Regions from separate parts of the Rhizobium sp. UBA1881 genome, predicted to be linked through region 4. Evidence: predicted binding sites of a transcription regulator. Region 4 holds the regulator's gene; each other region holds the start of a gene.
The links. Region 4 encodes LexA, which represses DNA repair genes until DNA is damaged. Its sites were predicted from a motif close to TGTTCNNNNTGTGTTCNG; they were not measured.
Positions count from the first base shown of each region.

Region 1: recA (recombinase RecA) is a predicted target of LexA. The motif match lies at 1,382-1,399, and genes of this name have one in related genera.
Region 2: B3605_RS19530 (ribonuclease T2 family protein) is a predicted target of LexA. The motif match lies at 1,996-2,013, and genes of this name have one in related genera.
Region 3: B3605_RS24095 (helicase-related protein) is a predicted target of LexA. The motif match lies at 2,957-2,974, and genes of this name have one in related genera.

Region 1 covers NZ_DDHH01000037.1:1,073-5,385, reverse strand. The annotation lists gene B3605_RS03555 (pseudouridine-5'-phosphate glycosidase) at 1-312, opposite strand, end outside; gene B3605_RS03550 (carbohydrate kinase family protein) at 341-1,285, opposite strand; gene recA (recombinase RecA) at 1,526-2,602, shown strand; partial or broken gene alaS (alanine--tRNA ligase) at 2,759-4,313, shown strand, end outside.
Region 2 covers NZ_DDHH01000160.1:2,601-6,913, reverse strand. The annotation lists gene B3605_RS19540 (DMT family transporter) at 1-897, opposite strand, end outside; gene B3605_RS19535 (alpha/beta hydrolase) at 934-1,872, opposite strand; gene B3605_RS19530 (ribonuclease T2 family protein) at 2,028-2,762, shown strand; gene B3605_RS19525 (hypothetical protein) at 2,837-4,313, shown strand, end outside.
Region 3 covers NZ_DDHH01000194.1:23,376-27,688, reverse strand. The annotation lists gene B3605_RS24095 (helicase-related protein) at 1-2,771, opposite strand, end outside; gene B3605_RS24090 (DUF3309 family protein) at 3,452-3,607, shown strand; gene B3605_RS24085 (YMGG-like glycine zipper-containing protein) at 3,638-3,898, shown strand; gene B3605_RS24080 (helix-turn-helix domain-containing protein) at 3,992-4,313, opposite strand, start outside.
Region 4 covers NZ_DDHH01000094.1:25,784-30,096, forward strand. The annotation lists gene kdsA (3-deoxy-8-phosphooctulonate synthase) at 1-288, opposite strand, end outside; gene B3605_RS11855 (VOC family protein) at 285-1,169, opposite strand; gene lexA (transcriptional repressor LexA) at 1,369-2,094, shown strand; gene B3605_RS11865 (ComEC/Rec2 family competence protein) at 2,075-4,313, opposite strand, start outside.

The DNA of each region.
Region 1 (4,313 bases), on a different contig from region 4:
CTCGGCGATCGCGAAGGCGAGGTCGGCGCGCGAGACTTTCAGCACATCCTTGGCCTTGGCCAGCTGCTCGAGCTCTTCGGCTTCAAGCCCGATGTGAAGCGTGCCGTGGATGACAGCGATGGTGGCGGGGACAGCACCCTGTTCGCGGATGATCGATTCGACGCTGCGGGCCATCTCGATATTCCCGGGGTAGGGCATGCCGTGGGTGATGATCGTCGATTCGAGCGCCACGATCGGCGCGCCGCGCTGCTTGGCGCTCGCCACTTCCTTGGAATAGGTGATCGGCAGCTTGGGAGAGAGAGAGTTCGTCATCGGATCTTCCATTTCGTCTGATCGGGTTTCAATGCAGAATTCTCGCCTGCGGGACAAGAGCAAGAGCCTGTTTTAGGAGATCGGCGGATAGATTTTCGTTGACCGCGTTGGGCGACTGGACGGTCAGCGCCGCGGCCGCAGCACCCTCGCGGATTGCCTCGCTCATCGGCAGCCCGCGCAAAAGTGCTGCGATAACGCCCGAGGCGAGGGAATCGCCGGCGCCGGTCACGTCGGACACATGCTCGACATTTGCCGGCTGAAGCGCTGCCACGTGGCCGGCGGAGAAGGCGATGAGCTCGCGCTGTCCCCGGGTGACGACACCGCCCCTGAGGCCGATATCACCGAGCAGTGACGGCCAATGGACGGGGTTTTCCGGTCGCTCGCCGGTCAGCGCGGTGGCCTCGGCTTCGTTGAGAAAGAGATAGTCGATACCCTGCATGCAGGCCTTCAGCTTCACCGCCTTCGCCGGCGATATGGCGATCGCCGCCACCGGCTTGCCGAGCGCCTTGGCGCGGGTTGTGATCGAGACCAGCGTTTCCTCCGGCAGGTTGGCATCGAAGAGGATCATGTCGGTCGCTGCGAACGCTTCGCGCACCGAGCGGATCGACAGGCGGCGCGGCACGAACATGCGGTAGAGATCCATGTCGGCCAGCGCGATCACCAGATTGCCGTCGCGCTCGATGATGGCGGTATAGCTCGGCGTTTTGCGATCCAGAAAGATGAAGGGGCGGTCGTTGACGCCGGCGAGATCGGCCGCTTCGCTCACCATCTCTCCGGTCGAGTCGCCGCCGCGCGGCGAGATCATGGTGACGTCGAAGCCGAGGCGGGCGAGGTTGCGGGCCGCGTTGAAGCCGCCGCCGCCTGCTTCCTCGAACCAGGAGCCGGGGTTGCTGGCGCCATCGGCCGTGGCGCCCGATATGCGGCCGCGGCGATCGACATGGGCGCCGCCAAGCACGAGAATCTTCTTGCTCATCTCATCGCTCCGAAACGCCGTCCTGGCCGAATCGTGCGACCTCCGGAAGCGCGGTCAGCCGCCGTGCAGGTGCTGTAAGCTCTTGCTTTGCATGGATAAAACAAATGTAGAACACAGGCCGTTTTACCTCTTTCTTTCAATGCTTTGAACGGCACTTGCGTGATGAGAACAAATGCGGTACAAAATCGACATCGGCGGCGACATTGCTTGAGCGGCTTCAATAACCTAAAGGTGGATCGAATGTCACAGAATACATTGCGGCTTGTAGAGGACAAATCGGTGGACAAAAGCAAGGCACTTGAAGCGGCACTCTCACAGATCGAGCGGTCGTTCGGCAAGGGCTCTATCATGAAGCTCGGCTCGAACGAGGGCGTGGTCGAGATCGAGACCGTTTCGACGGGCTCTCTCGGACTGGATATCGCACTCGGGATCGGCGGTCTTCCGAAGGGACGTATCATCGAGGTTTACGGGCCGGAAAGCTCGGGTAAGACGACACTGGCGCTGCAGACGATCGCGGAAGCCCAGAAGAAGGGCGGCATCTGCGCCTTCGTCGACGCCGAACACGCGCTCGATCCCGTCTATGCCCGCAAGCTGGGCGTCGATCTGCACAACCTCCTGATCTCGCAGCCGGATACGGGCGAGCAGGCGCTCGAGATCACCGACACGCTGGTGCGCTCCGGCGCCGTCGACGTGCTGGTCGTCGACTCGGTCGCGGCACTGACGCCGCGCGCCGAAATCGAAGGCGAAATGGGCGACAGCCTTCCTGGTCTGCAGGCGCGACTGATGAGCCAGGCGCTGCGCAAGCTGACGGCCTCGATCTCGAAGTCGAAGACCATGGTTATCTTCATCAACCAGATCCGTATGAAGATCGGCGTCATGTTCGGTTCGCCGGAAACGACAACTGGTGGTAACGCGCTGAAGTTCTACGCCTCGGTTCGCCTCGACATCCGCCGCATCGGCGCCGTCAAGGAGCGCGAAGAGGTGATCGGCAACCAGACGCGCGTCAAGGTCGTCAAGAACAAGATGGCGCCTCCTTTCAAGCAGGTCGAATTCGACATCATGTATGGCGAAGGCGTATCGAAGACCGGCGAGCTGGTCGACCTCGGCGTCAAGGCCGGGATCGTCGAGAAATCAGGTGCCTGGTTCTCCTATAACAGCCAGCGTCTCGGCCAGGGCCGCGAGAACGCCAAGACGTTCCTGCGGGATAATCCCGAGCTGATGCGCGAGATCGAAACCTCGATCCGCCAGAATGCCGGCCTGATCGCCGATCAGCTGCAGAATGGCGGCCCGGACGCCAACGATTCCGACGGCGAATAAGCCTCGATCCAGGACTGAATAGTTCAAAGCCGGCTGCATTCCTTGATCAGAATGCAGCCGGTTTTGTTTGTCTGCTGGACAGTGGTTAACGTCAGCGATAAAAGCCACTGAATTTTCAAGATTTGACCTGCCTTGGGCAGCACTGAAGGGCATAGCATGAGCGGTGTGAACGAAATCCGGTCGACCTTCCTCGACTACTTCAAGAAGAACGGCCACGAGATCGTTTCATCGAGCCCGCTGGTACCGCGCAACGACCCGACGCTGATGTTCACGAACGCCGGCATGGTGCAGTTCAAGAACGTGTTCACCGGTCTCGAGCAGCGTCCCTACAAGACGGCGTCGACCGCGCAGAAGTGCGTGCGCGCCGGCGGCAAGCATAACGACCTCGACAATGTCGGCTACACCGCGCGCCACCATACCTTCTTCGAAATGCTCGGCAATTTCTCCTTCGGCGATTACTTCAAGGAGCAGGCGATCGAGCATGCCTGGACGCTGATCACCAAGGAATTCGGCATCGACGCCAAGCGCCTTTTGGTCACCGTCTATCACACCGACGACGAAGCCTTTAATCTCTGGAAGAAGATCGCGGGCCTGTCCGATGACAAGATCATCCGCATCCCGACCAGCGACAATTTCTGGGCGATGGGCGATACCGGCCCGTGCGGCCCCTGTTCCGAGATCTTCTACGATCACGGCAATCATATCTGGGGCGGCCCTCCCGGCTCGCCGGAAGAAGACGGTGATCGCTTCATCGAGATCTGGAACCTCGTTTTCATGCAGTACGAGCAGATCACCAAGGAAGAGCGCGTCGACCTGCCGCGTCCGTCGATCGACACCGGCATGGGTCTCGAGCGTATCGCAGCCCTGCTGCAGGGCAAGCACGACAACTACGACATCGACCTCTTCCGCGCGCTGATCTCGGCGTCCGAGGAAGCAACCGGCGTCAAGGCCGAGGGTGAGCAGCGCGCCAGCCATCGCGTCATCGCCGATCACCTGCGCTCGTCCGCTTTCCTGATCGCCGACGGCGTCCTGCCATCGGCCGAAGGCCGCGGCTACGTGCTTCGCCGCATCATGCGCCGCGCCATGCGCCATGCCGAATTGCTCGGCGCGCGTGAGCCGCTGATGTGGAAGCTGCTCCCGGCCTTGATCCAGCAGATGGGCCGCGCCTATCCGGAGCTGGTGCGTGCCGAGGCGTTGATCACCGAGACGCTGAAGCTCGAAGAGACCAAGTTCCGCACGACGCTGAAGCGCGGCCTGTCGCTTCTGTCGGATGCCACGACGACGCTCGGCAAGGGCGACATGCTCGACGGCGAGACCGCCTTCAAACTCTACGACACCTACGGCTTCCCGCTCGACCTGACACAGGACGCGCTGCGTGCCCGCGAAATCAACGTCGATCTCGCCGGCTTCACCGATGCCATGGAGCGCCAGAAGGCCGAAGCCCGCTCGCATTGGGCCGGCTCCGGCGACAAGGCGACCGAGACGATCTGGTTCGAGCTGCGCGACAAGCACGGCGCCACCGAATTCCTCGGCTATGACACAGAGACGGCCGAAGGCGTGGTCCAGGCGATCGTCAAAGACGGCGCTGCCGTCAGCGAAGCGGTCAAGGGCGACAAGGTGCAGATCGTCGTCAACCAGACGCCGTTCTATGGCGAATCCGGCGGCCAGATGGGCGATGCGGGCGTCATTTCGTCCGACAACGCCAAGATCG
Region 2 (4,313 bases), on a different contig from region 4:
CCAGATGATGTAGAAGCCGGAGCCCATGATGATAGATATGCCGAGCCATTTCAGCGCATCCGGGAAATCGCCGAACACCAGCCAGGCGAAGGCCGTGGCCGAGACGATCTCGAAATATTGCAGCGGGGCGAGCGTCGAAGCGGGCGCCGAGCGGTAGGCGTAAACGCCGAAGATGCCGGCGATCGCGGCGGAGACGCCGACGCCGAGCAGATAGAGCCAGGCGCGGGTGTCGGGGATCACAGGATCGAGCACGTCGGAGCCGCTGCCCCGGCCGAGATAGAGCAGGATGGCGCAGATCAGCAGGCCCCAGAGGCCCATGTGGAACTGCATGACCCACGGATCCTCACGCTGCGCCAGCGCCCGGTTCATCATGGCGGAGATGGCGATGCAGACCGCGCTGACGACGGGCAGCAGCGCGACGTATCCGACCTCCTGGAAGCTCGGCTGGATGATGAGGATCGCCCCGAAGAAGCCGACGCCGCAGGCCGTATAACGCCGCCAGCCGATCTTTTCCTTGAGGAAGATGCTGCTCAGGATCGTCAGGATGATCGGCTCGACGAAGAAGATGGCGATGGCATCGGCGACCGCCATGTATTTCAGCGTGGTGACGAAGGAGATCATCGAGACGGTGATGATGGCGCCGCGGATGGCGTGGAAGAAGCTCTGCTTCCAGGTGATCTCGGTGAGGTTGTGCCGCCAGAGCACGATGGGCAGCATGCAGAGGGCCTGCACGCCGAAGCGCGCCGCGGTGATCTGGGCTGATGGGACCGTGGTGATGGCAAGCTTGGAGAAGATGTCGATGATGGGCGACAGCAGCACCGAGACGAACATCAGGATCAGTCCCAACATCACTTCCGATGGGGTGTTGCTGGTGCCGGGTGCCGCGTTGCTGCTCATGACGGAATTCTCTGATTTTGGGGTAGGGGAGCGGGATCAGCCGTTCACGGGACGAGCGGTTGCCTGATCGCACCAATCGGCGAATGCCGATATGGCTGCGTCGGCGCCGATCTCGTTCAAGGTCTCGTGGCGCATGTCTTGATATATCTCAGTGCTAATACGGGAGAAACCGTGGGTTTTCAGATGGTTTGACAGCCAGAGGATGGCTTTTCCATTCTCCGTCGCCGGATCCTGGCCGCCGCCGACCAGATGGATCGGCGTTTCGGTCGGCAGGCGGGCGAGATGTTCTTTCTGCGGCGCCCGGAAGGTGAGCTCGAAAAGGTCGAGCCACAGCGAAACGGAGGCGCCGAAGCCGCAGAGCGGATCGGCCACATACTTGTCGACTTCAGCGGGATCTCGCGACAGCCAGTCGAAATCCGTGCGGCGGTTGGCGACCGATTTCGCCCAGGTGCCGAAAGTCAGCTTCGGCAGCAGGTCGCTCGGGACGTCGGAGCCCTTCAACGCGCGCTCGATCAGGAGGATCGCCTGCGCGGCGCGGCCGGCGAGGCCGGGATTGAAGTTCGAGTTCCAGACGGCGACGGCATCGAATTTTCGCGGATAGGTGACGGCCGCGTTGAGCGCGATCAGCCCGCCCATGGAGTGGCCGAAGAGGATGATCGGCAGGCCCGGATGTTCGGTCGCGGCCTCGTCGCGCATCGCCTCGATATCGTCGACGACGTAGCTCGCGCCATTACGCCTTGCGAAGCGGCCGATCGGCGCGTCCGGCGCGGTGGTCTCGCCGTGGCCGCGATGGTCGTGGGCGTAGACATGATAGCCGCGCGCGGCCATCGCTTGCGCAAAGCGCTGGTAGCGTTTCGAGTGCTCGGCCAGTCCATGACTGATCAGCAAAATGCCGCGCTCAGTGCCCTCGGGCTGCTGATAGTGATAGGCCAGTGAAGCGCCCGCATGGTCGAGGCGCCGGGTTTCTGAAAACATGATTTCCTCCGTGGCGGGAGAAGACCAGAACATCCGCCAAATGCAACAGGCGGGATAGGTTGTGCCGGAGATTTTCGCTTGCCTCGTTTTGCCGCTTGCCTGCCGATGCGTCGCGTGCTTTGATGTTCATGAATTGTTCTTTCGTGGGGATGGGTATGGGCAATCTCGGTTTTCGCGTCATCGCATTGTTCCTGTTGTCGATCGTGGCCGGCTCGGCTTTTGCGCAGGAGGGCGGCGGGCGCACGCGCTTCATTCTCGCGGCCAGCTGGCAACCGGCCTTCTGCCAGACCAACCAGCGCAAGGCCGAATGCGCCAGCCAGAGCAGCGACCGCTACGACGCCAAGAACTTCTCGCTGCACGGGCTCTGGCCGATGCGCAAGGATTATTGCGGCGTCTCCGACGCTGATCGCTCCGCCGACAAGGGTGGCGACTGGAGGGACCTGCCGGAGGTAAAACTCTCGGCCGAGACGAAGGCATCGCTCGACAAGGTCATGCCCGGCACGCAATCGGCGCTTGAGCGCCATGAATGGATCAAGCACGGCACCTGCACCGGCATGAGCGCCGACGCCTACTTCGCCGATGCCGTGCGGCTGATCGAGGACCTGAACGAATCCGCCGTCCAGGAGCTCTTCGCCGCCAATATCGGCAAGTCACTGACTGGGGACGCGATCAAGGCGGCGTTCGACAAGAGCTTCGGCCCAGGCGCCGGCGACCGGGTGAAGATGAGCTGCCGCCGCGCCGGCAACAGCCGCGTCATCAGCGAACTGACGATCGGTCTCTCCGCCGATGCGACGGATGGGAAGGGCAGGGATCTCGGCGATCTCATCCAGGGAGCGGGCCGGACCTCGTTCGGCTGCAACGAGGGCATTGTCGACGCGGCGGGATTTTGAGGTCGTAGCACAATCTCAATTTTTGACGTCTATCGTCTCGGGCTGGCGGTGACCAACAGCTCGAGTGACGACCGATGTCCGACATAGTTGCATCTGAAAGCGATCAGGCCGCTGCAAGCGAGATGCCACTGTGGCGAATGTTTCTGGTCGTCTATGCGACCGCCTTGGCGATGGTGCTGTTCGATGCCGCCGATGGCATACTGTTTGTTGGCGATATCGACGATCAGTTGCGGGAACTTCAGATCCGTCACCTGATGTCCCCGCAGGGGCATTGGTTCGATCTTTCGCTGCCCTTCATCTCGATGCCGGCGATCTACGTCTCGCCATGGTCGCGGCTGGTCGATCTTCCTTACGTTGCAATCGCCTGGTTGCTGCAGACCTTCATGCCGACCGCGCAGGGGCTTTCCGTTGCCTTTCAGGTCTGGCCGCCGATGATGCTGTCGATCTGCTGCCTGCTGGTTGCGGCGACCGCAAGGCGCCTGCTTGCGGGGTTCGTGATAAGTGAGACGGCGCTCACGCTGTCGCTCATGATCGCGACCGTCCTGATGAGCATAGGCGTTGCCGAGTTTTCGCCCGGACGCATCGATCACCATAACGTGCAGATCGTTGCCCTCCTGATGATCGTCGCAGGGCTTGTGCGATGGGATCGGGCAGGCGGGCTGATGATCGGTGCGGGTGCGGCGATCTCGACGGTGATCGGCCTGGAATGCTTGCCGTTCGTCGTCATCGCCTATGGCGGGCTCGTTCTCTGCTACATTTGCAACGTCGCCGGGGTTCGCGCCGTCCTCGTTGCTTCATCCGTTTCGATGGCGAGCGTGACGCTTCTCTCCGCCATGGCGTTCATCGGCCCCGCTGGTGCGGTTTCGACGCAATGCGATGCCTTCTCGGCTCCCTATATCTTTCTGTTGTGTGGATTTGCCGCCATTCTTGGTGCATGCGCAGCGATCCAGCGTGATCGCTCCGGTCCGCTTCAGCGGCTGCTGGCGCTGGCAATTCCCGCTGGCGCTCTGCTGATCGCCGCCGCCTTCTTCTTTCCATCCTGCATGTCGGGACCATACGGCATCATCGATCCACTCTCGCGCGAGCTGTGGTTCGAGCGGATCTGGCAAGAGAAGAGCATCCTGTATTTCTATCAAAACGACCGACGTGACCTGTTGGTGCTCCTTGCATTGACGGCCGCCATTGCCGCCTTTGTCGGGCCGGTTGTCCGCTTCAGAATGCGGGAGCGGTCTTTCGGACCGGCCATTGCCTATCTCATGGCGCTGGGCGCGCTGATCCTGACCGTCTTCGTGACGCGCAACATTCGCTTTCCCATCGCGTTGATGCCGGTCTTCCTGCCTGCCGTGATCGCGACGATGACGATAAAATTACCGGCTTTCGATAGGGCTTATCGGCTTTCCGGGGTCGCCGTTGCTGCCATTGCCGTAGCGCTTTGCTTGTCCTTCGTACTGCTCCGGTCGTCCGAGCACACATTCGACGAGGTTGACTACATGACGGCGAGCGAATGCGCGGGGCAGGATTTCTCCGTGCTTGATGCCGTCCCACCCGGAC
Region 3 (4,313 bases), on a different contig from region 4:
CGGCGTTCGCCATGGCCGCGTGCCTGACGCTGGTTGCCGTCAGTGCGGCCGCCAAGGCGCCAGAGCAGAACCGGCTTCGGCTCTTCGGCTTCGGCCGCCGGCGCTTCCGCTGCGGGCGCAGCTTCGGCAGAGGCCTCGGTCGCGGTTGCTTCAGCGACTGGTGCTTCAGCGGCGGGTTCTTCGGCAGCCGGTGCTTCCGCAGCCGTTTCGTCAGCAGAGGCGCTGTCGGCGTCGTCGTGTTCGGCCGTTTCAGCGGCGGCGTCAGCGGTTGCTTCCGTCGTAGCTGCTGCGGCAGGCGTCGCGGCGGCGTCCTGTGCTGCCAGATAGGTGGCTGCTTCCTCGGCCTTTACGGCGTCGGCGCGGTAGCCGAGACCCTTCAGGATCTCTTCCATGTCCTCGAGCGTAGCGCCGAGAATGGAGAGCATCGCGGTCGTCGTGGTGAAGCGGCGGCCGTCATAGGCACCCTCGGGGCGGTTCGGCTGACCCGGCTTCCACTGCAGCAGCGGACGGATGATGTCGGCCAGGCGCTCGAGGATATCGACGCGAACGGCGCGCTTTCCAAGGAAGCGGAAGCCCGCCAGCTTGTAGAAATTGCGCTCATAGCTCGGATCGGTGACGACAGAGGTACGGCCGGCGGCCAGAACCGGAATGAGGTCGCCGTAGCCCGGCTTGTCGAGGCCGTCGTTCTTCAGCGCCCAGAGCAGCGTGATGAGCTCGGCCGGAGCCGGCTTCAGGAGCGCTGGAACGAAGATGTGGTAGGCGCCGAAGCGAACGCCGTAGCGACGCATCGAGGCGCGCGCGTCCTGATCCAGCGACTTGACCTCTTCAGTCACGTCGCGACGGAAGAGCACGCCGAGATTTTCCACCAGCTGGAACGCGAGACCCTTGGCAAGGCCCTGCAGGTCTTCGGCGCGCGACAGATCGTCGAGCGGCTTCAGCACGGTCGAGATGTGGTGATTGACGAAGCGCTCCAAGCGGGCGGCGACGTGGTCGCGCGCGTTGCCGGTCAGCTGCTCGTCGGCAAGCAGGATCAAGCGCGGACGCATGATGTGCTCGGTCCCGGCCAGACGTGCCACGGGATCGCCGAGCCAACGGATCGAGCCGTCGGAACCGATCGCCAGATCGCCGTTGCCGGACGCGTGAATACGCGCTGCGCGGGCTTCGAATTCCAAAGCAAGCGCCTTTTGCGAAGCAGCCTGGACAGCTTTCGCGTCCGGACCATCCGCTCCCGATACAGGCGTGAACCGGAAACCCGACAACTGCCCTACATGATGTCCTTCTACGAAGACATCGCCATTTACACTGATTTCAGCTTCCAGCATCGCATTCTCTCTCAGGCGCTTCATGAGCACAGATGTCCTGCGATCAACAAAGCGTTTCGTCAACCTTTCATGTAACGCATCGGACAATCGATCTTCGATTTCCCGCGTCTTTTCCTGCCAGTGTGTCGGATCGGCAAGCCAGCTGGGCCGATTCGATACATAGGTCCACGTCCTTATCTGCGCGATTCGCGCCGAAAGCGTGTCAATTTCACCGTCAGTTCGATCCGCGCGGTGCACTTGTTCGGCAAGGAAATTCTCATTTACCGTGCCATAGCGCACGAGATCGGAAAAGAGGGTCGCGATCAGATCGGCGTGCTGGGCCGGCGTAATGCGCCGATAATCCGGCAGCGCGCAGGCCTCCCACAGCTTTTCGACCCTTGCAGGGCTATCGGCCAGATCGCGAATCTCGGGATAGCGCGAAAGCTGCTCGAGCGCCTGCTGGTCGACGGCCGGCAGCGCGCGCGTCAGGCCGGGCACGCGCGGCCCGGTTTCAAGACTGGCGCGCAGCGTCTGGATCGACTTGAAATCGAGGTCCGTGGTGCGCCACTGCAGCACCTTGACGTTGTCGAAGTGATGGCCCTCGATGCGGCCGACCAGCTCCTCGTCGAACGGATCGACATGGCCCGTCACGCCAAAGGTACCGTCGCGCAGATGGCGTCCGGCGCGACCGGCGATCTGGGCAAGCTCGGCGGGATTGAGGTTGCGAAACTGGTAGCCGTCGAACTTGCGGTCCTGGGCGAAGGCGACATGGTCGACATCGAGGTTGAGCCCCATGCCGATCGCGTCCGTCGCCACCAGATATTCAACGTCGCCTGCCTGGTAGAGCGCCACCTGGGCGTTGCGGGTGCGCGGGCTCAGCGCGCCGAGGACGACGGCTGCGCCACCGCGCTGGCGGCGGATGAGCTCGGCGATCGCATAGACCTCGTCGGCCGAAAAGGCGACGATGGCGGAGCGCTGTGGCAGGCGGGTAATCTTCTTCTGGCCGGCGTAAAGCAGGTGCGACAGGCGCGGGCGCTCGACGACGGTGATGCCGGGAAGCAGATGCTGGAGGATCGGCCGCATGGTGCCGGCGCCGAGCAGCAGCGTCTCGTCGCGACCGCGCAGATGCAGGATACGGTCGGTGAAGATGTGGCCGCGCTCAAGATCGCCCGCGAGCTGCACTTCGTCGATGGCGACGAAGGCGGCCTTGGTTTCGCGCGGCATGGCTTCGACGGTGCAGACCGAGTAGCGCGCATTCGGCGGCGAGATTTTCTCCTCGCCGGTCACCAGGGCGACGTTGTGAACGCCAACCTTTTCGCAGACACGCGTATAGACCTCGCGCGCCAGCAGGCGCAGCGGCAGGCCGATGATGCCGGTGCCGTGGGCAACCATCCGCTCGATGGCATAATGGGTCTTGCCTGTATTGGTTGGACCGAGCACCGCGGTTACGCCGCGCCCACTCAGTATCATCGGCTGCGATGTCAGTGTCTTTGTCCTGCAGACGGGGCGGGGGTGCCCCGGGGGTAAAACCAAGCTCCTGATCCGAAGCAGACAAACAAATGGACAGCCGCTGGCGCAAACGCAAGGGCTGATTTCAATTTCACCGGCGGATTTTAGCTCTCGCGAATAGCTTGTGGAATGCTCGCATAGCGATTCGGAACAGCAGTAGAACGAATCGGAGACGAATCGCTGACTCTTGGTGATTCAGGGTTTGTTCACTGCTAAGTATTGATTTTGAATCACTTTTTCCCACCAGATGCTGAATCGAAAGATTCTCGCTTGGCGTGTATAGGCGTTTTTGTTCGGCGGATAAGGAAGGGACGCTCAGCCGTGACTTCGGTTCCGCCCGAAATGTAAAAAATCCGTTTCGAAGCGAGCTCGATCAAATCCGGAACAAAGGGCAGACGAATCAGCGACTTTGCCGACTTCCCGGTTTGTTCACGACAACCTATTGTATTTTATGGAAATTTTAACCATAGGCGCAAATGCGCTTTTGGCGCCGCGCCTGCTAGGCGTCAGCGCGAGGATGCCAGGTGACGTCGGCTTACCTGCTGAAAAATATTGTCCTGTTGGAAAAAATCGGCGGAACCAAAAGCCGGCTTACGTGTTTCTCGCTCATTCAAACTCGAAATGCGCTGAGGTCACGGGATATGCTTGGAACCATACTACTCATTATCCTTATTCTGCTTTTGCTCGGAGCTCTGCCGAATTGGGGCTATAGTCGCAGCTGGGGCTATGGACCTTCTGGCGGTTTGGGCCTAGTTCTCGTCATTATTATCATTCTTGTACTCATGGGCCGTATCTAAGCGCCCGAAAAACCTGGGAGAAATGTCATCATGATGAAGAAGATTGTACTCATCGGCGCCCTGGTCGGCGCGCTCGCATCCTGCACGGCGACGGAACAAGGCACTGCGATCGGCGCCGGCACCGGTGCTGTCATCGGTGGCGCGGTCAGCCACAGCTGGGGTGGTGCGGCCGTTGGCGCCGTTGCCGGTGGTCTCGCCGGCGCACTCATCGGCCAGTCGGTCGAACGCCGCGGCTACTGCGTCTACCGCGACCGCTACGGCCGCCGCTACGAAGCACGTTGCCCGCGCTAATGGCTTTGGCCTGAGCGATCAGGTCTACGGATAAGAAAAGGCGTCGGTTTTCCGGCGCCTTTTTTGTTTATGGCGATATTAGCGCCTGATCGCTCAAACGGCGATTTCGCCGATGAGCGCGCTCGCGGGAATATTCCATTCCCTGCTAAGCTTTCTGATCTGGTCGAGATTGATTTCCCGCTTGCCATTCAGAAGATCGGCCGCTCTAGCCTTGGAGCCAATCACGGCCACCAGATCGGCACGGCTGTAATTGTTGGCCGCCATCACCGATTTAATCACCTCGACTGGGCTCGCGACCGGTATCGGGTAATGCTTGGCTTCATATTGCTCGATCAGCAAGACGAGCGCATCGAAATGAGCCGCCGCATCGGACCCTTCGTCGGGTTCGTTTTCGAAATATGGCCTGACTTCCTGC
Region 4 (4,313 bases):
AAAACCGTATTCCTTCTTGAGATCGGCGAACACCTCAAGCGCCGTTTCAAGCCCGATGCCGCGCTGGGCCGACAGCGACGTGCGGTTGGCCTTATCGAAGGAGGACTTGTAGACAAGGCCGATGCCGAGCTTGTCGCAGAGCTCCTTCAGCGTGCCGGCGATCATGAAGGCATGGTCGCGGCTTTCCATCTGGCAGGGGCCGGCGATCAGCGACAGCTTGCCGGCGTTGGAAAACACCACACGGCCGGCGCCTTCGCCAACGGCCACTTCGGAATTGGTTTCAGTCATTGTTTCTCCTCGAAGGCGAAGAGCGCGCCCTGGCCGGGTGCGGCCTTCACCAGAATTCGATTGTTCTTGCGTGTATAGGTGATCCCGTTAGCAGCCAAATGCGCCTCTGTCACGGCGAGATCAGCAACGGAAAAGACAATCGCCGCGCCGCGCAGGCCGCGATCGGCCTTGGGCTCGGAGAGATCGTAGTAAGCGTTCAAGCCATCCGGCGACAGGATATTGATACGGGCGTTGCCGGCATCGAGGCTGACACCGAATGCCTCCTCGCGGGTCGCCTGCGCATCCGACGCCAACTGCAACAGCGGCGCGAAGGCCCTGGGATCGGAGGAAGAGAGCACGATCGACAGAATGCCCAAGACGCCGTTCGCATGCGTTTCCAACGCCTTGCGGTCGCTGGGCAGTGGGTTGACGCGCTGGCAGGCGAAGAGGAAGAAATCGGGCGCGCGCAGATCGGCCGCGAAAGCCAGGCGGAAAGCGGCGGTCGCCTCGGAACCATCCGGCATCTTCATCTGCCGGGCGAATTGCAGCATCTCGCCGCCGCTCATGCCATCGGCAGTAAAGCGGGCGTGATCGCTATCGGCATCCGGCGTGCCGAAGACGATAGCCGACAAGCCGTCGTCGCCGCAGCGGAAGCGAAAGGCGCGGTCGCGAGCGGTGAAAACGTTGCCGTCGCCGATGGCAGCCTCATAGGTCTCCAGACTGGCGACGCCGAGCGGCTCGAGGTAGGTCTTGTCGGCAAAGAAGACGCAGGCATTCTCGGTGCCGAATGGATGCCGCGCATCGGCGGCGACGGTGAAACCGAGCTTGCCCAGGCGCTCGCGCGCCATCTCGATATTGACGACCGGCAGCACCACGTGGTCCAGAGGATGGGGGTCACGCATCAGCAAATCCTCCCGAAATCGGCAGAGATGTGCGCTGGCTTTCGCCACAATGCAAGAGGCGAGCGCGGTTAAATCGAATGAAGTGCAAAATCGCGACGATTCCGAGCCAAGTTTTACGAAAATTTAGGCACTTGCGGAACACATATGGAACATATAGTGTCCGTTCTGGCTTTGTTTCACGACTCTGGGGTTCATTTCGATGCTGACACGCAAGCAACAAGAACTGCTTCTGTTCATTCATGAGCGGATGAAAGAGTCGGGCGTTCCGCCATCCTTTGACGAAATGAAGGATGCACTCGATCTCGCATCAAAATCCGGCATTCACCGGCTGATCACGGCGCTGGAAGAGCGCGGCTTCATTCGCCGGCTGCCAAACCGGGCGCGCGCGCTCGAGGTCATCAAGTTGCCGGAAGCCTATAATCCGAGCCTGCAGCCGCGACGCGGCTTTTCGCCGAGCGTCATCGAGGGCAGCCTCGGAAAGCCGCAGCCGGTGGCAGCAGCCCCTGCCCCGAAGGCAGCGCCGAGCGCCGACAACGGTAACTCGGCGTCCGTTCCCGTCATGGGCCGGATCGCCGCCGGTGTGCCGATCTCGGCGATCCAGAACAACACCCACGACATCACCGTCCCCGCCGATATGCTCGGCGCCGGCGAGCACTATGCGCTCGAGGTCAAGGGCGACTCGATGATCGAAGCCGGCATTTTCGACGGCGACACCGTCATCATCCGCAACGGCAATACCGCCAACCCCGGCGATATCGTCGTGGCGCTTGTCGACGATGAAGAGGCAACGCTGAAGCGCTTCCGCCGCAAGGGCGCCTCGATCGCGCTTGAGGCCGCCAACCCGGCTTACGAAACGCGCATTTTCGGGCCTGACCGCGTCAAGGTTCAGGGCAAGCTAGTCGGGCTTATTCGCCGATATCACTGAGTGGTGACGAGTTATCGCTGAAGCTGTCGTTGCGCCAGTCATAGGCGCGATGGCGCATCCAGGGACGGCTGAGGCTTGCATAGGCTGTTTTGACGACCGGTGCCCCCTGCTCGTCGATGCGGATTTCGACGGCTCCCGATCGCCTGAGGGTCTCGCCGGTCAACAGCATGGCGCCGGAGCGGCATGTCGCTTGGCGAAGCCGGACGGGCGTGATGACGATATCGGCCACGTCGCAGGCGGGGCCGAGATAGGCGGCGTTTTCGAGCGTCGCGATGAGGTAGCCGCTGTCGAGTGCCGTTACGCACCAGGCCGTCTTGAGGCACTGGAAGCGATTGTCGTTTGTGGAGGCCGCTGCAGCGCGCATCATGGCGCGGGATTCGCGTTGTTGTTTCGGCGTCAGCCTTGGTCGTGGCTCACCTCTTCTCGGAATGGACAAGGCCTCGCCGTCGAGCATATCGGGCGGCTTGTGGTCTTCGATCGCGAGTGCGCGCTGCCATTGCCCGAAGATGAAGTCGGGCGGTCGCTCGCGGTTGCTGGCGAGGCTGTCGCTCTTGACCGATGCCACGAGGCTTCCGTCCTCGGAGACGACAAGCTCTGGCGTGGGGGCGGCCGGGAGCAGGACAACGACGAGGGTTGCGATCGCGGCAACCGTAGCGCCGATCCATCGCAGGCGTGTGCGCATCAGCCCCCATATAAGAAAGCCGAGCACGGCGATCGCGAAGTACCACTCGGGGATCCGCCCGATATCGACACTGCCGCCCCAGCCGGACACCATCTTGGCGATGTCGATCACCAGATCGAGCCCGAAGCCGGCGACGCTCCACAGCGGCGCATCCAGGCCAAATGGCGTTGCCAACATCGCGAGCATTCCGAAGGGCATGACGATGAAGGAGATGACCGGCATGGCGAGCAGGTTAGCCGGAAGGCCATAGCCGCTCAGCCGGTGAAAATGCTCGATCGAAAACAGCGCTGTCGAGAAACCGCCGATCATCGAGGTCAGCGCGATGCCGCCGAAGAAGCGGAACGTGACCATGACCGGCTTAATTGCGGGGTGCGTGAGAAAGACGCTCTCGCGGTGCCTCCTCCTGGTCCAGACGGCAAAGCCTGCGACCAGCGCCAGCGTCGCGGCGTAGGACATCTGGAAGCTTGGGCCCAGCACCTCCGATGGGGACATCAGGATGATCAGCAGCGCCGAGAGCGCAATGTTGCGCAGGCTGATTGAGGGGCGATCGAACAGCACTGCCACCAGCATGATCGCCATCATGATGAAGGCGCGCTCGGCGGAGACGGCGAAGCCCGAGATCATGTAATAGGCCGTCAGCGCCACAAGAGCGCTGCCGGCGGCGAGCTTCTTGGTCGGATAGGCCTGCGCGAAACCGGGGAAGAGGCCGAAGAACAGGCGCAGCCCGACAAAGCAGATACCGGCCGACAGCGCCATGTTGAGGCCCGAGATCGCGACGATGTGTGCGAGGCCAGATTGGCGCAGCGCCTCGGTCGTCTCGTTGGAGATGGCACGTCTCTCGTCGGTGACCAGCGAGGCGGCGAAGGCGCCGGTATCGCCGGGCAGGATGCTGCGGATGCGGTCGCCTATGCTGCTGCGCATACCGTAGAGCCATTCCATGGCTCGATCGGCGGCGGAGAGACTGGCACCGCCCGCCTGCGATGGGACGGGCTGCGGGATGCCGTAGAAGAAGCCGTTGGCACCGATGCCGTCGAAATAGGCAGAGAAGGCGAAATCGTTGAGTTCGGGCAATGCCGGTCCGGCCGGCGGCGTCAGGCGCACGCGACCGGTCAACCAGCCACCGACCCGGACGGGCTCGCCGGCACGCGCGACGAGCGAGACCTGCTGCGGCGGACGCTTGAGGCTCGGCTCGTCCGTGCGCGTTACCCTGACGATATAGCGCCAGCGCCCATTGTCATCTCCCTCGCGCCGTTCCACGCGGCCGGTCACAGTCGTCGTCACCGCTGTATCGAGAACGACGGTATCAGCGCGCCAGGTCTCGAGCTGCGCCGCGAACATGCCGAGGACGACGAGCAGGCCTGATATCGCCACACGGCGTGTTGCGACGCGCGCCGAGCCCGCCAAGACAAAGACGAGACCGAAGAGGATAGCCCAGGCGAGAAGCCGCACGGGCTGGATATCGACAGCAAGGCGGAACCAGGCGATGGCGCCAGCGCCAAGGAAGATGGGCGACGCCAGGAAAAAGCGGCCGTGATCG